Regions from separate parts of the Dialister sp. i34-0019-2H8 genome, predicted to be linked through region 2. Evidence: riboswitches for the same ligand, from Rfam matches in the RefSeq annotation. Region 2 holds a riboswitch; each other region holds the start of a gene.

Region 1 (4,966 bases), 470 kb from region 2:
GTGATGTTGTCTCCGGCGGCCAGTCCATGAATCCATCCGTGCAGGAACTCTCGGCAGGTATGGAAAATGGACAGTATGAGAAATATATCATCCTGCCAAATAACAAAAACATCATTCTTGCTGCGCAGCAGCTGAAGAAAATGCTTGGTGAAAAAGTCCATATCGTACCATCCACGAACCCGATGGAAGGGCTGGCAGCTGCTATGGTTTTTGATGGTAAGGCCACTATCGCGGAAAATCTTGATGCCATGGCCGATCGTCTTTCAGACATCAGGAGCGGTATGATCACGACCGCTGTACGTGACAGCATCGTCGGTGAATCCACCATTCACAAGGACGACTTCATGGGTCTTGTCAAAGGTTGTGAAGTCATCTCTGTACCGGAGCTTTCCGACTGCTTCATGCAGGTACTTGGTGAACTTATTGATGAAGATACCGAGATCGTCACCATTTACTTCGGAAAAGACCTTTCGGAAGAAGACTGTCAGAAAGAGATCGAGAAGGCAGAAAAAGCCTACCCGAATGTCACCTTTGAAATGTACGAAGGCGACCAGCCGCTGTATCCGATGTTTATCGCAGCAGAATAAGGAACATGAAAAGCAGAGCGAGAGCTCTGCTTTTTTTTTATGGGAATGATGAGGTTCTTTACACAAACACCGAATACATCTGACGCTGCGATTGAATCAGCGTTTCTTCAGGTTATCAGGATTTGAAGGGATAACGCACAGCCATCGAAAAGTACGCATCGGCTGCTTATGTCGGCCCTCCAGCATCATAGGACAATAAAATCTCTTGACATTAGTGGGAAATAAGAATATCCTATGAAAAGGTTAGTGAGTGATATTTACAGGGGAATCCGGTGAGACTCCGGAACTGTTCCGCAACTGTATAGGGAGTTTTCTCATGGCAATTCCTTCGCACGGACATGGGAGAGCAGGGAACCAAGTCAGAGCGCCTGAAAGATGTAGTCCGATCGTAAGCCATCGAGAGAGTGGCCGCAGGATCTTGGGATGGAGAAGTCCATCCTGACTTCGTGCGGCTTTTTTAGGTGTTACAGCGATGAATTTCTCATTTTTAAGGAGGAATGAAAATGAAAAAGAAAATGGGTGCCTTTATTTTATGCTTCGCCCTTCTTGGTGCGGGATGCGTCTTTGCAGAGGAGGAGAAGACGAGCCCGGAGGTCGATCCGGCAGCGACACAGATGACAGAGGCATATCCATCTCCGGATGCCATCCTTCCGCCAGTGCCTGTACCGCCGGAGAAGGGGATCCAGGATGTAGCCGCTTTTCAAAAATATGCAGAAGAGGTGGATCTGTATGTGAAAGCCTGCCAGCACTACATTGACGGAGCGACAAATGGTGCGAATGCCATCATAGAAGCCAGAAATAAAGCTGTAAAAAAGGCACAGGAAGCGGTAGATGTGTACAATCGCTTTTTTGATAAATAATAAACTGTTCCAGTCAGATACATAGAAAAGGATATACTCCGATGAAACAACTGATCAGCTACTATCGTATGCCGGGTGACCGGGAGGAGGAGATCTCGCGTCTTATCCATGCGGAAGGTCTGGATGGGGTGGAAAACCTCATATATGGCAGTCAGGCGGGGAGTCCGCCATTTTTGCAAATCACCGTGGGAACGCATCTCAGGTACTGGCCCTATTGGATGGATTTCTATGAAGGGAATAAGGATCGTCTGTTTGAAATTTTTACAAATCAGGATAATATACGCCAAATGTATGGCGCAGAGGATAGAGAAGGCTGGATACAGGTCATCCGTGCGAATATCCGTGCAGCACTGGCTGAGAAGCCCCGCTATTTGGTCTGGCATGTGCAGGAGAGTACGCCTGAAGAGGCCTTTTCCTGGCGCTTCCGCCATACCGATGAAGAAGTTCTGGCAGCGACGGCAGAGCTCTATCAGTCTTTCCGCGATCTGATCCCGGACGGGGTATTCATTCTCTTTGAAAATATCTTCTGGCCGGGGCTTTACCGGCTTGAACCAGAGAAGGTGGAATACTTTTTCACAAGACTGGATGATCCCGCTCATACAGGCCTTATGTTTGACAGCGGACATTTCATGATCACGAATCCGGATCTGAAAAGCGAAAAAGAGGCCGCGCTCTATATCAGGGAATGCATGAAGCGGCTGGGGAAAATGAGAGCGCTCGTGAAAGGTATTCATCTCTCCTGCTCTCTTTCCGGAGCATATATCCGCCAGTTCAGGCGAGAAATGCCGGTTCCGCTGACGAATCAGGTCATGATGCGTCATATATGTTCTTTGGATCATCATGATCCGTTTCGTACGAGAGCCGCCAGAGAGATCGTCGAGGCCATCGAGCCGGACTATGTGACGCATGAACTTTTCGGGAATACGTTCACCGAAGCGGTAGTGAAGGCACGAAAGCAGGCGTTACTGGTGACAGGGGCAAGGGAAACGCAAGTATATCACAGCGTTTGACTTCACAGGCATTTTAAGGAAACACTGATTAAATCGTTGTCAGATTTTACTCTTGAATTTTTATGCATAGCGAGGAATAACCTAACGAGAATAGCGAGCTATTTAAGGAAGGCTATGACGAAGCTATGTATAAAAATTCTTGTAGAATTTGACTCTGCGATTTAATCAGCGTTTCCTTAGGCAAAGCATAAAACCAAACAGTAATTTCCTCGGCATTCTCCTAAATCTGTGAGGCATAGAATTATTTTTCTTTGTCATTTTCCTGTAGTCCCCTTAAACTGGTAAAAATACCTGAAATCGAAAATTTTCAAAATACTATATTGACATTTTTCGAATAACCCGCTATAATACATTCAGAAAGTTAAATATGCTTCGTGAGGGTTCGATACGAATCCTGTACGAGAGAGTATTTCTTATAAGGAGGAATCCCAAATGTCTCTCAACGGTAAAAAAATTAGCGAATTCAAACTGAATGCATTCCAGCAGAACGATTTCATCGAAGTCACCGATAAGGATCTTCTCGGCAAGTGGAGTGTGCTCTTCTTCTATCCGGCGGACTTCACCTTTGTGTGCCCGACCGAACTTGAAGACTTGCAGGGCAAGTATGCTGACTTCCAGAGAATCGGATGTGAAATTTATTCTGTTTCCTGCGATACCCACTTTGTTCACAAAGCATGGCATGAATCGTCTCAGGCAGTCGGCAAGGTCGAGTATCCGATGATCGGCGACCCGACCGGTAAACTGTCTAAGGAGCTTGATATCTACATCGAAGACTCCGGCCTCACAGAAAGAGGTACCTTTGTCATCAATCCGAAGGGCGAAGTCGTACTGTACGAAGTGAGCGCAGGCAACATCGGCCGCAATGCGGATGAGCTGCTTCGCAAGGTCGAAGCCGCTCAGTTCGTATATGAGCATGGCGATGAAGTCTGCCCGGCTAAATGGCAGCCAGGTGCAAAAACACTGAAACCGTCCTTTGATCTGGTTGGAAAATTATAAAAAGGAGCGGCATCATGGAAAAACGATATGATGCCATTATAGTAGGCGGAGGACCGGCAGGGCTCTCCGCCGCTATTTATATGGCACGAGCACGTTTTCATGTCCTTGTCATCGAAAAAGAGAAGATGGGTGGACAGATCACGATCACATCTGAAGTGGTGAATTATCCCGGCGTTTATAAGACGGACGGGGAGGCACTGACCCGAGAAATGGTGCGTCAGGCTGAAGCCTTCGGTGCAGAATTTTTGACGGCAGAAGTAAAGAGCCTGTCGCTTACTGCAGATACAAAGGTGGTACATAGCGATCGAGGAGATTTTGAGGCGATGGGTATCATCTATGCAGCCGGTGCGCATCCCCGTCTTGCCGGATTTTCCGGCGAAAAAGAATTCCGTGGGCATGGTGTCGCTTATTGTGCGACATGTGATGGAGAGTTCTTCACCGGAAAGGACATCTTTGTTGTTGGCGGTGGGTATGCAGCCGTGGAGGAAGCCCTTTTCCTCACTAAGTATGGTCGCAAAGTCCATGTCCTTGTTCGCGGAGATGACTTTTCGATCTCGTCTGCGGCTGTCGATGAGCTGAAAGAGCATCCTGATGTTACGATTTCCTATCATACGGAGGTGGTGCGGATTGAGGGTGACAACGCTGTCCGCTGCCTCGTCCTTAAAGATCGGAAGAGCGGAGAAGAGCGTCTTGTAGAAGCCAAAGATGGTGATTATTTCGGTGTCTTTGTCTTCGTTGGATACGCGCCAGAGAGCGGACTTCTGAAAGGACAGGTCGAGCTGGATCCTGCAGGCTACGTGGTGACAGATCGTGAGCAGCAGACGAATCTGCCCGGCGTATATGCAGCGGGCGATATCTGTGTGAAGCAGCTCCGTCAGGTCGTGACGGCTGTCAGCGATGGTGCGGTCGCTGCTACTTCGCTGGAACGGTATCTGGGGAATCTGTATCGACGTCTCGGCCTTCGTCGTATCTATGCGCGAAAGAAAGTCGTCAAAGAGGAAAAGACGGCTCCCAAAGCTGTGGCAGGAGCTTTTCTTGATGATGCGATGCGTGAAGCTTTATCGCCTGTTCTTGCCCGCTTTGAGAAGCCTCTTCTCCTCAGAGTATCGAGTGACGGCACTCCGCTTGCAGACGAAGCAGAAAGTCTGGTACGGGAACTTGCCGGCCTTTCAGATACACTGTCCTATGAAGTGGTGAGAGAGGGGAATCCGGATGTCACCATTTCTATCTGCAGCGCGGAAGGAAAGGATCTGGGACTCCGTTTTCACGGTGTTCCCGGCGGGCATGAATTTAATTCCTTTATTCTGGCACTCTACAATGCAGCAGGTCCCGGGCAGGATGTGGGAGAAACCCTGCAGCAGCGTATAGAAGGGATTTCTCGCGATATTCACATAGATATTGCGGTCTCTCTCTCTTGTACCATGTGTCCTGATCTCGTTGCCGCTGCCGAACGGATCGCTGCGGATAATGACCATGTCTCTGTCGATGTGTATGACCTCGCACACTATCCGGA
Region 2 (4,966 bases):
ATCAAACGTCAAATCAGCCAATCTCGTTTCTACTGAACCAGCAATCAGTCCTTCTGCCAAGCCTACATGTCCATTGAGATGAACTGCCGGATTTTCACTGTCAGTGGCTTCCTTATAGATCAGCTTGCCAGCCAAGTCCTTCATTACTGAAAGTACTTCTTCTTTATTGGAAGTGTCAATGCCTTCCTGACTTGTCAATAAAGTGAAATCTGCATTCTGTCCATCTGTCTGATCCGCTTTTTCGATAATAATATTTCCTTTTTGACTAAACTGGCTAGTTGCATCAGTTCCATCTTCACCTGCAGATTTGGATTCATCCCGTGCTATATAGGCTTTCATAAAGCCACTATAATTCTTAATTGTTAAATCTTTCGCACTGTCCTGAATCAGGTAACCTGTATGCGCTGCATCTTGTCCCCCGTATAAATGGGTAGCAATACTTGCTAGATCTGATTTTACAACTTCACCGGAACTCCAGATGTTATACGATTCTGGTGTATTGTTCCAAACCGCTCCATTTTGTACATAGAGATTCTGTTCACCGGTACCTCCAGTTTCCCCATCAAACCTGGAGTTTGCTGTGGTAAAGGCCAAATTCAATGTCCCATTCTTCCCATAGTAAGGAGTAACGGTCACTGCATTACCCTTCAGTACAAAATCATTACTGCCAGCACCTTTCACAGTGCCATCATCATCGACCAGCATATTGATATCAATGCGACCCTTACCTGCCGTCCAAAGCGCATCGTAATTATCCACAGAAATACGACCACCACCCAGACGAATCCAACCGCCTCGTGCAAAAACAGCCGCATGCTTATCTGCTTCAATGTCTACGAGGCCTTTGATGTATACCGAGTTTTCTTGTGTTATATCCTTAGCTTTAGCATTCCCGTAAGTCTCAATAGTACGATAATCAAGCTGATACCCTGGTGTATCAATGCCACCACGAAGGTATACGATATGGTCTTTCAAGTTTCCTTGATCATTTTCAATGACCACATGAGCACCATTGGTAGTGCCAGCACTAGTAGAAGCACGGATGGCACTACCATAATAGTAATTAGCATTGCAAGTCAAATGAACTTCCCCTGGATTAGTAATCTTAATGGTTCCTTCACGAGCTGCCATGATAGCGGCTGTAGTCCACATCGGCTGGCTCCCTGTCGTCTTCGCTTCAGGGAATGCTTCCAAATCAACAGTCAAATTATTTCCGTGAAGATCAATGGTATAAGAAGGACCATCATCTGGTTTAGCACTCTTCCACATGCCAAAACCTTTGCTTGGCTTTTCATATTCCGTCCCATAATTGGTAATCAATCCATAATACAAACTACCTGGATAAACGGAATCTGTAGACTTTGCTTCTCGAATAAATACATCTTGATTGAAATCATAGGTATTGGTATCTGCATTGTAAGCGTCTGCATAGGCCGTATCGATAGAAGCGTCCCCAGTGATATAGGTGACATAGGGATGATAGACTTCCGAATCCCGTTTTGCCTGGCCAGTCTTTTCATCAAAAGTCAGATTGGCAAAATGCTTGGTCACAGAACTACTGGTCAGTCCTTCCAATAATTCTACGGTACCACTCAAGTTGCGTTCTCCTTTAGTATAGTTCAGATAAGCCAATTTACTTGCCAAATTATCCAGCACTTTTTCAACTAAAGCATTATCCGTGGTATCGATACCGGCACTATCGGTCGCAATAGCAATTGTAGACGCGGAAGTCCCCTCTGCTGTAGAATCACCCTTATCCCCCAAATCAGTGCTAGAAAGACTTAGTGGTTTAGATTCTTCAATAGTAATGTTCCCACCAAGAATCTTCGTCGGATCAGAAGCATCATGATCATAAATAAATGTGCCATTTCCACTGTAAGTACCGATGTGAAGATTATCACTGCCCATCTTCACATAGCCACGACTGGCTGTCGTTTTACCGCCGGTCAAAGCAGATAATTTGATACCTCGACCAGTTTCTCCCATATTCCACTGACCGTTAGAGTTGATCGATACTGATCCATTATCACGCAACAAGGAACCATCCCATGTGGAACCATTCAAAGTCACAGTGCCAATGCTATCATTATCTGCCTTATAAGTAGAACCCTTAGTAAAGGCTACATTGACATTCCCCTTCACTTGCCCTGTGTAATTTCCATCCACAGATAAAGAGACCTGACTACCTGCATCGTCATCTGTACTAATCGATTCATCTGTTAATCCACTTACAATGCCCAATGTGATGTTGCCACCTTTTTCTGCGCAAATGACAGATTTATCTGCTTTCTTGACTTTCACAGCATCTAAAGTAACCTTGCCTCCGTCATGTGCATATACGGCATGACCATTGGGTGATTCAATACTAACAGTATTGGTTCTATTATAAATCTTCTGACCAGTTAATAAGGAGACTTCCCCATTCTTTCCTGCTTCAACACCAGTAGTTTTCTTACCATCCAATGTCAGATTAATGCCACCATTAACCACTACCTTACTCGTGGTATCACCATTTTCATGCCCTGCATAAATCCCAGTTGCTTCCGTCCCTTTGACCGTAGCATTCAATTCATCAGCAATCACGCTGACCTGATTTCCTGTCCCACTATACGCCAAGTAAGCTTTGGAATCAGCTAAAGAAGACGCATCTGCATTCATCTGTAAAGTAGAATTGAACGAACTATTTTCCGTCAGATTTGAAATTCCTGTATCTTTCCCATCTGTACGAATAGCCGCATACACATTATCTGTAGCGGGAGTAGTAAAATTAACATCCACTGCTCCTCTAAAGCCTTTATATCGCCAAACCCCATTTTCATCAAATTCATATTCACTGCCTGCTGCGCCATTGATAATAGGAGTGGCAAAGACACCCTCCGCTAGATCTCCGACATTTGCATCTGGTTTGATTTCTTGATCTGGATCACCCCAACCAGGAGTTTTGTATTCCAACTGATAAGAACGAAGAACCTTGGAAGAAGCGGTCAATCCTTCTCGTACTTGTACATAGGCAGTCAGCCTATATCGGTTAGTCTCTGCATAATTTTTAATTTTAGAGGCCAACTGCGTCATAGCTTCTTTGACATCATCGTTGCTCATACTCGACAAATCTGATGCATCAATCACCAGATTCACATTGACACCATCATAAGATGAATTCAAGACATCTTGACCAACGCTAACATTTCCCCCAATGATTTTCTTGTTTTGTGCATCCCATTTATAAATCAATGTATCCCTATCTTGGTACGTGTTCGTAGTCGTATAATTGAGTCCATTGGTCAGAAACTCCCCCTGGGTCATATCATACGTATTAGCCGCCTGCACAGACGAACCTCCGACCAAGGCACCCGCCGCCAAAGCCAAAACAATGCTACTGCGAAGCCAATTTTTCATTTCCTTTTTCATAAATCATGCACTCCTCTCTCAGATATACTGATTAAATAAAAAAGCTACCAAGTATAGACCGGATTTTGAGCATCACAAAAGAAATATCACTCTATCCGACCCATACCTCGCAGATCTTTGAACACCATCATGATGTGATAGTTACGAAAAAGCATGGCACTCCGACTTAGTTCCTCGATGAATTCATTTCTTTGTGAAAGACGTGCAATGAACCTTCTCCCCATACGGTTGCAGGACAGTTCTGGATTTACACCAGCATTCCCCATACCATTTCATTAAGGAAATGATATTCCGTATGATTATCATACAGTCAACGAGAAAATTAAAAACATTTGAAAATCTTTAATGCAGTAGCTTCTCATTCACTTTTTCAACTGATAAGATAGCGGATGAGTAATTGTTGATTGTTGTAAGTTGCTGGTTATTTGATTCCAACAACTAATGCAACTTAATATAAAAAAACTCGTGAATCTCATTACGATTCACGAGTTTTTTGTTATACGATCAGAGATGAGCTATCGAAATCAAAAGCATCAGAAGGTGAAGCGTACACCCACATTGGCCTTCCACTGTACTTCATAATCACCGCCAAAGCTCTTCGTGACATCCGCATAGAGCATGCTGGATGGCGACAGTCTGTAGGTGCCGCCAAGAGCAAGCTCTGCCCAAGTATCGCCGAAGTCCTGATCAACGCTGGAAGTAGCTTCTCCTTCTGCACTGAAGGTGCTCGTTGTCTTCCCGCTGAATTCATGAAGCAGGCTGGCCTTCAGATAGAAGTTGCCTTTATCTGTAGCCTTTCCTGCAGCGACGCCCAGACGACCGATGCAGCTGGTCATGCCGTCCTGGCTGACGTGCATCTTCTTGCCCCCCGCATAGTTGCTGACGGCATCATAGTCTGCACTGCCAAGGCGCGAAAGTGTCAGCTGTACCTGTGGTTCAATAAATCCTTTCTCACCACCAAACCGCTTGCCGTATTCTGCCGAAATACCGTAACCAGTCGCGCTGTAATCCCCATCGAGCTTGTACCCGCTGTCATTGTACACCGTATAGTCATTGCTGGTATGTCCGACTTTCGCTACGACATCCAGATACTGCCCATCATCAAAGAGTTTGCTGCCATAGAGGGAGAAGGTATAGAGCTTCGGATCTCCTTCACCGCCCTTGTCATACTTGGCATCGCCCTTATTGTAGTCGAAGGCACCGCCGACATGCCAGCCATTCTTCTGCAGTTTGTCCGCACCGATCTGCGCTCCCCAGAAGCTGTTCGTCACTTTTGCATTGTCTTTGTCGTACTTGACTTTGCCGCCAAAGGTTCTTGCCCAGATACCATCCTCAGCGCCATAGTGAAGATCACCGACGCGGCTGGTCATATCTGTCATATCGCTTCTCCAGGAGAGCATGGAGGTGGTCATTGCGCTCTTTGCACCACGCATCATCGCAGTTTCTTTATCACCGTAGATGATGTTCGATTTATCTCCCGTCTTGATTGACGATGGATCCATCTTGATGGTTCCCTGACCCTGATGATCTTTCTGGAAGATAATATCTGCCAGTTTGA
Region 3 (4,966 bases), 1.6 Mb from region 2:
AGATCCGCACCACCCTGAACCGCAAGTTCCGCCACAGCAGAAAGCAAGACATCGCTGACGGCGGCGCCTATAAAAAAGAAACCTCGTGGGAAGAATAGAGACCCGGTGATCGCGCCTTTTAGACCGCGTGCGCGCAGCACGCACCATTCCTGCCCCCGCCACGCATCCCATGATTATCAATGAAAGCGTCTTACTATGATCAAGAAAGAAGACATCCTCGTCCTGGACACCGAGACCACCGGCTTCGGCCCATCAGCCGAGATCCTGCAGCTCTCCATCGTAAACGGACTGGGCGAGATCGTGATGAACGAATATTTCCGCCCTGCACGCGCCACCTGCTGGCCCAGCGCCGAAGCGGTGAATCACATCTCCCCTGCCATGGTCGCAGGCAAGCCCCTCATCAGCGAGAGGAAATTGGGCATCGAGAAAATCCTCCACGCCGCCAAGATCATCTCCGGCTACAACCTCCCCTACGACCAGAAGATGCTCATTCAAAACGGCATCTACATCCCGAGCCGTTCCAAAGTCCGCTACATGGACCTCATGAAGCCTTTCGCCAAGACCTATGGCGAGCCGAGCAGCCGCTATCCGGGAAAATATAAATACCAGAAACTCATCACCTGCGCGAAATACTACGGCTACTCCGAGGAAGGCTGGCACGACAGCCTCGCTGATACGAAAGCCACCCTCTACTGCTTCTGGAAAATGGTCGAAGACGGAAGCATCTGCATAGAATAAGAGATCATCGAGCGGCGCCCCTTCACAGAGCGCCGCATTTTCATGAAACGAAAAAGGGCGCGGCACACCTCCCCTTGCCCCCGCTCTCCATTTCCCCGAAAGGAACCCCATGCCCAAGAAATACTACGTCGTCAAGCGCGGACACCATGCGGGCGTCTACTACAGCTGGAGCGACTGCCAGAAAGAAGTCACCGGATTTCCCGGAGCCATCTACAAAGGCTTTGCCACCCAAGCCGAAGCGGAGGCCTGGTACGGCAAGCCCATCGCCCCGCCGCCGAAAGCCGCAGTCCATGCGGCCATCCCCAGAAAGCCCGCACCAACGATCGAAACACTCGAGAAGAAATACCCCGCCTACGCCGAACCCATGGACATCAGCTGCATCTCCTACGACGGCAAGACCGAGCGCATCATCCTCCCCGAGACACTCATCATCTACACCGACGGCTCCTGCCTCGTGAACCCCAATGGGCCCGGCGGATTTGCCGCCGTCTTCCTCACTGCCGAGGGCAGCGAGCTCCTCACCCTCTCCGGCGGCGAGCCCGCCTCTACGAACAACCGCATGGAGCTCCGCGCCGCCTACGAAGCACTGAAGCTCCTGGATGACGGCATCCGCCGCACCATCACCTTCCACACCGACAGCAAGTACCTGCAGAAAGCCATCACCAACCGCTGGCTCTACAACTGGAAACGCAACGGCTGGCTCACCGCCGCCAAGACCCCCGTCTCCAATCAGGACCTCTGGAAAGCCCTGGACCGTGTCATGACGCCCCACCGCCTCACCTTCGAATGGGTCAAAGGCCATGTCGGGACAAAGTACAACGAAATGTGCGACACCCTTGCGAAAGGCGAAGCGATGAAGTTCAAGAAATGGTGACTGGGGACGCTCCTTCCCACTTTCTTTCATACCGCCAGTACCCTATCCGCCCCTTCGGGGCACCTTCCCCTCGAGGGGAAGGCTGACGATACGAGAATACCGTCATCTAAAATGCGGCGAAGCCGCCACCGGAACCCTTTGAACCTTGAACCCTCAATCATTAAAATTTCATTTCCCTTTTCTGCGTGAATGCTGTATAATACATACAGCATTTTTATATTGAATCAAAGAAGGTCTTTCAAAAAATCTTTGAAAGTAAAAAGAGAAGACGGCGCAAATCCGTCGCGGTCCCGCCGCTGTAAGGCTGAGCCCTCCTCACGATGTCACTGGGAAACCGGGAAGACGAGGACAGGCGAGGACGCCGAGCCAGAAGAACTGCCCTCTTTGATGAAGACAACTGATCCGCTGCGGATGGTGCGATGTATACCGGAAGCAGATGGCGCAGGTTGTTTTCAAGTTTCCATCCATACGGGATAAAGGAGGAAGTAAAATGAATCAGAAAATTTTGACAGCGTCTTTGGCAGCTCTTGTGCTTACCACAGGCGCTTTTAGCGTGCAGGCAGAAAGCACCCCCCCGAATTTTTATTCGTTAGATGAGGTGGTCGTTACTGCGAGCCGTACACCGGAAAAGAAGATCGACGCCAATGCGGATGTCGCAGTCGTAACTGCGAAGGACATTGCCACAAAACACTATAGTGATGTGACCGAAGCTATTCGTTCTGTACCCGGTGTCGCTCTTGGCTCTCAGAATGCCTCTAGCCAGATTTCTTTCACCAATCCACTAACAATCAATGGTAGCCAAAATGTAGTTATCATGGTTGATGGTATGAGAATCAACACCAATGGTGTTATGAGCAGAACCACCGCTTTAGGCACCTTGACCAACATGAACTCCATCGACCATATTGAGATATTGAAAGGAGCCGCGTCTACTCTCTACGGCAGTGATGCGCAAGGTGGTGCCATCAACATCATCACAAAAAAGCCAGAAGACGGTCAGGTACACACAAAGCTCGATCTCTCCCGTGCCAGCTATAATGGAGAAAAGTATGGTATCTATAACGAAGGTAGCAGCAATGGTTTTTTCTGGACAGTAGATGCTCACAAAGAATTACAGGGCACGTACAAGGACGGCTGGGATCGTCATACCATCAATCACTTGAACGCGAAATCAATTTCCACTAAATTTGGATATGACTTTGGCAATGACTCCAATCTCGTTTTCAATTATGAAAAATATAAATTAGACTATACGCGCCCCGATGGCGGCACTACCAGCACACAAGCTGATCACGGTAAAAAAGATAATGACCGTATCAGCCTGCAATATAACGCAAAAATCAGCGATCGTGTTTCTAATCAGTTCTCAATCTACAGAAATCAAAATCGCATCGAAGATAACTATAACAACCTCACAAACATAGCAGATGGAAGTGGCTATACAGATATCCACATGAAGACCACCGGTATCTCCGATCAACTCACTTATAAAGGAAACGACCAAACAATTATCGGTGGCTTCGATTGGTACAAAGATGAGATTCCTCATTATAAATATTCTTACGGTGGTGGATCCCCTGCTAAGGAGTCTCCGGAAGAAGGTGCCAGCGTAACCACTACTGCCTTCTATGTGCAGGATAAATGGGACATCACAGACAAGTGGAATGTAACCCCAGGCATTCGTATCACACATAACAGCCAATACGGAAATAATACTTCCCCAAGCCTTTCCATTGGCTACAAGGCCAGTGAAAACACAAACTATTATGTCAATTACAAAAAATTCTTTAGAGCGCCTTCACTCCTTGAACTGTACTATATGAGCAAAAATGCACCCAACTTGGACCCAGAAAAGGGCTATACCGTAGAAATGGGTGTCAATCATAAGTTCAATTCCACCCTTACCGGCACACTCAATATTTACACCCAGCGTGCCGACAACCTCATCGGATGGGATAGTGCCGCTTTTAACTATGGAAACTCTGGGAAAATCAAAAATAATGGCGTCAATCTGTCTCTGCAGAAAGAATTCAATAAACATGTCAGCGCCACTTTAGGCTACACATACATTAACGCAGATTCTTCCACCAAAAACACGGTATATGCCAACATTCCAAAGCATGAACTTAATATCGGCATCAATTACCAGAATAGCAAGTTGACTGCCTCCTTATGGGGACGCGGTATCATGGATCGATACACGACAAAGGATACCATGAAAGACTACTCTAGCTACTGGGTATGGGATATTGCTGCCAACTACCAGTTCACCAAAGAAGCCACCCTCTTTGCCAGAGTGAACAACATCTTTGACCAGTTCTACACTGATGTCGGCACCTCCTACGGCCCGAATGCTGATCCAACAAAGTATCAATACTGGTACTCCGCTCCCGGCCGCAACTTCGAGATCGGCCTCCAATTCCAGTTCTAAGAAGCAAGCATGTGCGAGCACTGCATCACACACAATAAAAGCGATGAGACAAAAATCTCATCGCTTTTATTGTGCATCGTTGCGCCGCAACCGCTGCCCTACGCAAACACCTCATCCAGCCCATGAGGATAGAGGAGGAAGTCAAAGACGCTCATAATGAGGATCCCGTCATCACCGCGGCGCGGGCGCATGACATCCTTGACGAGTATGATCTTCTTGAACCCATCTGAAAGGGCGAGGAGAGAGGCCTTCTCCTGACGAAGCTTCTCCTCATCCGGCAAGTGGAAGGCGGACTGGATGTAGTATCGCTTATTTCCCAGACTCGCGATGAAGTCCACTTCGAGCTGACGGCTCAGCATCCGCCCACTCTCTTCATCGAGTATTCTCCGATTCACTACGCCAACGTCCACCAGGTAGCCGCGGCAACGCAGTTCATTGTAAATGATATTCTCCATCAGGTGCGTTTCCTCTACCTGTCGGAAATCAAGCCGCGCATTTCGGAGTCCCACATCCTCGAAGTAGTACTTCACTGGCGTGTCGATATATTTTCTGCCCTTCACATCGTAGCGGACGGCCTTCTGTATCAGAAAGGCTTCTTCAAGGAAATCGATGTACTGGCGAATGGTATTCAGGCTGAGTTTCGAATGGAAGCGGCTCTGGAAGGTCGCCAGGATCTTGGTCGGATTCATCAGCGTACCGATAGAGGAGGCGAGCACATTCACCAGGTCTTCCATCCCCTCCGGATATTTGAGCTTATGCCGTTCCAGGATGTCCTTCAGATACGTTTCCTTGAAGAGGCTCTGCAGGTAGGTGATCTTTTGCTGCTCTGTCTTCATGGACGCGACCTGCGGAAGACCGCCATAGGTCGCGTAGTCAGCCCAACCGTGGTACATATCCCCGTCGTACTGCTCCATGAATTCCGA
Region 4 (4,966 bases), 390 kb from region 2:
GAAAGCCATCATGGAAGAAGCAAAGAAATATGTCGGCGTACCGTACCAGTTTGGCGGCACGACACCCAGAGGCTTCGACTGCTCCGGCTTCATCCAGTACGTATTCAACCGGAAGGGCATCGTTCTTCCCCGCGGAGCGGATGAACAGTATAGTGCGGGCCGCAAGGTATCTGTCAACGCACTGAAGCCCGGGGATCTTGTCTATTTCCAGACCTATGCCGAAGGCATCTCTCATTCCGGGCTCTATCTCGGTGACGGTTACTTCATCAGTGCCACGAGCAGCCAGGGCGTCGCGGTCGCGACCATGAAGAGCGGTTACTGGCATGATCGCTACATGGGAGCCAATCGCGTGCTGTGATCGGCGGGCATTTCCCTTACATTTGACTTACAAAAGGCTGTGAAGGATGGCTTCACAGCCTTTTTGATACGGCAGGGCTCCTTCTCTGCCTCCTCTTTCGTTTTTAAGGAGTATTCCATGCGTATCGCAATGATCCAGATGGCATCCGCTTCCGGTGACGTGGAGAGAAATATCAGTCGTGCTTTTTCCATGATGGAAGAAGCGGCAGAAAAGAGTGATCTTCTTGTACTCCCCGAGCTGTGGACGATCGGCTATAATTTTCATCACTTCGAAGAGCATATCCTTTCCCGCCATGCTCTGCTTCTCGAAAAGCTCTCTGACTTTGCAAGGACGCACCGTGTGACGCTCTCTCCGGGGACACTTCCTATCCGTCACGGTGCTATCATACGGAATACAGGCTTCCTCTTTGCACCGGATGGAAAGTGCATTGCAGAGTACAGCAAGCGGCATCTTTTCCAAGGATACCTCGAAGCGCAGCTCTTTCATCCGGGGGATGCGCTCATGCAGACAAGGATCCATGGCATCCAGACGGGGATGGCTGTCTGCTATGAGTTCTATTTCCCAAAGATGTGGAGAAAAATGGCAAAGGCCGGGACGACCCTCGTCCTCGCGCCCGCTTCCTGGCCGAAGAAGCATATCCTCCAGTGGCGTGTCCTTTCCGCTGCCCGTGCCATCGAGAACGGCATCTGCATCTGCGCCGTCAATATGGCAGGTACCTATAAGGATGTCGTCCTAGGCGGCCACTCCCGCTTCATCGATCCCCTGGGGCATGTCCTCGCTGAGGCGGGCGAGGGCGAGGAGATCTGCTATGCCGAGTATGACGAGGAAAAATATAAAGATCTCGGGAAAAAGCTCTCCGTCGTTTCCGGCGTTGTATATGGGAAACAATGAAAGACTTCCGGCATGAAAAACATCCGCACTTCTTTTATAGAAATACGGATGTTTTTTTATGCGTCTTCATAGGCTCCTGCGTCAGGCTTGCGCGATGATATAAAAGAGAGACAAAGCACGCTTGAAATTAATGCTATAAACATAATTTATTATTTAGTTATTAGAGTGCACTTGCATTTTATTAGTCGTATCATTATAATGATAAAAGAGCTGACTTGTGTTTTATAAGATACGATAAAGCTCACACTTATATTTTCTGATACATAATTCGACAACTACATAGGAAACAGGACAGGGGAAGCCGGTGAGAATCCGGCACTGTTCCGCAACTGTATGGGGAGCTCTCTCATGGCAAGTCCGTCACGAGGACATGAGAAGCGAGGAACTCAGTCAGAGTGCCTGCCTGTTTCTACTGCAGGAAACCTGGCTCGTTCAAAGTCAGGGACATGGGTTGACTGCTCGAAGCCGTGCTTGCAAAACGTGTGAAAGGCGCAGCGCCTCACAAAGAAATGAAAAGAATGTACGGCTTCAAAAGAGCACCGCTTGGGAGAAACCACGCAGCAGAGCCTCTTTGCGAGATCAGACCTATGATTTTCCTGAAAATCGAAAAGCTATCGAATGAATAGCCGCAGATACAGAGCGTGCTTTGTGATGCCATGAAATGAGTACACAGCACAGCCTGTTTTTCTGCGGCTTTTTTGTATCGGTCGGAGAGACGGTGATGAGGAGAAAGCACCGTTTCTTCAGGGAAGAGAGGTACATATGATGAATAGGAAACACTATTTACACATCTTAGGTACGGCCGTGTTTGCGACGCTGTGCAGCATCGCAAACAATTTTTCGGGGGGGGGTAGGTGCAGCAGAGGCGTTGTCTGCTTCCGATGCTCCGGAATTTGAACTGGCAGGAATCACTGTCGAAGCGAAACGCCCGGATTGGGAATCCAAACTCTCTCCAGGTACCGTCACGGTCATTCGTCCTGAAGAATATAAGGGTGAGCAGAAGGATCTTCCTGATTTACTGAAAATGGTCCCAGGCGTGCATGTGCGTGAAGTGAATGGCAAGGGACAATATACCGTCGTCACTGTTCGTGGTTCTACCGCAGCACAGGTCGGCGTCTTTGTCGATGGTGTCATGACGAACCTCGGCGGTGATGCAGCTGTCGATATCTCCACCATTCCGGTCAAAAATGTTGAACGTATCGAAGTTTACCGCGGATATATCCCGGCTCGTTTTGGCGGGACCTTCATCGGCGGTGTCATTAACGTGGTGACAAAGAAACCGACAAAGGCGAATATCTCGGCAGAACTCGGCAAAGCCTCTTTCGGGGGAAAGAGCGCCAGCCTGGAAGTGGTGAGTCCGCTCGCCTCTGGCAGCTTACTCGTGGGCCTGAACTATGAAGCAGCCAAAGGGGATTTTCCGTATCATAATTACTCCTATGATGATCCGAAAAATCAGAAAGAGGTGCAACGAGTTTTAGATGAGTATCCGAGCGTGATCGAAAGTATTGAGAATAGTCTGACATTAGATAATTGGAATAAAAATAATATAGAAGATTTGTATAAAAGAGGCGATATATCTGAGAATGTAAGGAATCAATATATTGATAGTGCAGGGAAAGTAGATAATGAAGGATGGTTGGGTTATGTGCGGAATGGTGGATTAATTAATTCATATATCGAAGTGAATACCCAAAAGGCAAAAGATGAATTAAGGGATACGTATTCTAAATGGGATAATTCTTTTGCTGATGAGAATCTAAAGTCTTCTGCAACGGTTTATTATTATAATTCGGACGAACGTTTTAAACGTGAGTATGATAACTATACTAAAAATATTGAAAAATTGCAAAGTAATATAGATTCGGGAAAATATAAGACGGAAAGGCAAATTAAGCTAGCAAAAAAAACTATTCAACGAAATAAAGAGGCGCAAGCTAATTTAGTATTATATAATTTGCAAGATTCCTGGGATAATAAAACTGGGTATTTTGAAGATTCACATTTTGCCACAGAAAAAAAACAAGTATCCAAATTAGTTGAAGATAAATTAGCTACTGATCCTGAATATAAAGATAAGCTAAATCAAAAAATTGATGAAATAAAAAGTGAAGCCGATGTATTGAATAATACGAAGAAGGACCTCGATCCAGAAACTTCTGGAGAATATGAAAAAAAGAAGAATGACTTGGATACTAAGAAGCGCACTTTAGAGAACTTTAAAAGACTGGAAAAAGAAAAAGCAGAACGACATCGTAAATATAACGACAGGAAGAATATTAGTAGTTTAATTAAGTGGCAGAATGACAATTGGATGGTGAAGGCTTCCTATGATCATATCAATAGACACCTTCCTGACTCGACCTGGGGGCTGGAGTCTGTCGCTGATAATGGACATGATATAGGGATCGGAACAGATACCTTTGATTCAGTGTGGGCGGATAGCAAAAAGCAGACATTAGATACTTATAATATGATGCTGCAAAACCGCCAGCAGAACGGACGTCTGGAATGGGGCTGGTTTGTGGATTACCAGCATCAGAAGAAAAAATATCGAGCAGAAAACAAGCTCAATTACCCTTGGGATGAAGAAGGAAATTATGTGAACTGGGGCAATAGTGCTTCCGATAATTTTTGGATGTACTCTGTACTCAGGGCGTGGAGTGAATACACATCAAACAAATATAATTTACAAATGGATGGGAGTTATAAGTTATCCGATCGACAAATCTTAGAATTTCAAGCCAACTATTCCTATGAAAAACTGAATATTGATGGTTCTAATATGGCTGCTGTTTTAAAAAACTTCACAGAAGAAAGTTTTGGCTTATGGACAAGTTGGCAAATCCGAAATCAATTCGAGCAGAAAATATTGAATTTGCAGGTACAGGACACGATTACGCTGGACAAAAAAGCAACCTGGTTCTTGACACCATCTTGGCGATTTAATTCTTCTACCATTATTGGACATAGCGATTCGCCAAACTTTTATGAAAAGCCAGATGGTTCTTCTCACGCATTTCGCTGGTTCCATCCAAGGGACAGCCAGCGGGATCGAAAAGGAACATGGCAGCTGGCATTAAAGAAGAATGTCAACGATAACCTGACTTTCCGTATGACTGGCGGTACTTACTATCGTTTACTCAATATGTATGAAATTGCAGGGGATGGCGCAGGCATTCTGCCAATGCCGACAGATACCTGGGAAAAGGCTTCCTTTCCTCGTCCGGAATACGGAAAGCAGTTTGACTTCAGTACGTTGTGGAATGGTAAATTTTTGAAATCGGATGCATATGCAACGCTGACCTATTTCTGGAGAGATACAGACCGTATGCTTCAGCTTCGTAGAAAATCGAAGGATTTTTGGTGCTATACCAATGATAGTCGGGGTAAGGTACATGGGATTGAATTGCAAAGCGGTCTGAAATGGAAGCACGTCAGTCTGGATTTAGATGCCACCTATACAAAGATCAAAGCCCAGCAGAAAATTGATTCACACATTCCAGGAGGTGACGGAGAATGGTTTGATGTCAATGCTACCTATCAGCCAAAATGGGAAAGCAATTTGAGATTGTCATATTTCCCAAGTCCAAAGTTTACTATATTTGGTGAGGCGCACTATACAGATTCATATGATACCTACATGGATATGGACTTGGGATGTCCGACACCATCGGTTACTGTGGTAAATGCAGGTATCAAGTTGAAGCCAAACAACTC

Evidence for each region. A riboswitch is a leader RNA that binds a small molecule or an ion and turns the genes downstream of it on or off. The one in region 2 is predicted to bind cobalamin.
Region 1: another riboswitch for cobalamin. It lies ahead of ACGG9R_RS05750 (hypothetical protein); the one in region 2 lies ahead of ACGG9R_RS03490 (autotransporter outer membrane beta-barrel domain-containing protein).
Region 3: another riboswitch for cobalamin. It lies ahead of ACGG9R_RS10690 (TonB-dependent receptor plug domain-containing protein); the one in region 2 lies ahead of ACGG9R_RS03490 (autotransporter outer membrane beta-barrel domain-containing protein).
Region 4: another riboswitch for cobalamin. It lies ahead of ACGG9R_RS05285 (TonB-dependent receptor plug domain-containing protein); the one in region 2 lies ahead of ACGG9R_RS03490 (autotransporter outer membrane beta-barrel domain-containing protein).

Annotation. Positions count from the first base shown of each region.
Region 1 is NZ_BAABYQ010000001.1:1,333,376-1,338,341, reverse strand. It holds gene ACGG9R_RS05755 (DAK2 domain-containing protein) at 1-587, shown strand, start outside; cobalamin riboswitch at 803-978, shown strand; gene ACGG9R_RS05750 (hypothetical protein) at 1,091-1,447, shown strand; gene ACGG9R_RS05745 (hypothetical protein) at 1,489-2,457, shown strand; gene ahpC (alkyl hydroperoxide reductase subunit C) at 2,890-3,453, shown strand; gene ACGG9R_RS05735 (FAD-dependent oxidoreductase) at 3,468-4,966, shown strand, end outside.
Region 2 is NZ_BAABYQ010000001.1:861,465-866,430, reverse strand. It holds gene ACGG9R_RS03490 (autotransporter outer membrane beta-barrel domain-containing protein) at 1-3,408, opposite strand, end outside; cobalamin riboswitch at 3,542-3,713, opposite strand; gene ACGG9R_RS03485 (autotransporter outer membrane beta-barrel domain-containing protein) at 3,942-4,966, opposite strand, start outside.
Region 3 is NZ_BAABYQ010000001.1:2,458,658-2,463,623, forward strand. It holds gene ACGG9R_RS10675 (hypothetical protein) at 1-98, shown strand, start outside; gene ACGG9R_RS10680 (exonuclease domain-containing protein) at 196-738, shown strand; gene rnhA (ribonuclease HI) at 848-1,612, shown strand; cobalamin riboswitch at 1,827-2,010, shown strand; gene ACGG9R_RS10690 (TonB-dependent receptor plug domain-containing protein) at 2,103-4,043, shown strand; gene ACGG9R_RS10695 (ATP-binding protein) at 4,142-4,966, opposite strand, start outside.
Region 4 is NZ_BAABYQ010000001.1:1,249,603-1,254,568, reverse strand. It holds gene ACGG9R_RS05295 (NlpC/P60 family protein) at 1-358, shown strand, start outside; gene ACGG9R_RS05290 (nitrilase-related carbon-nitrogen hydrolase) at 476-1,249, shown strand; cobalamin riboswitch at 1,514-1,671, shown strand; gene ACGG9R_RS05285 (TonB-dependent receptor plug domain-containing protein) at 2,058-4,966, shown strand, end outside.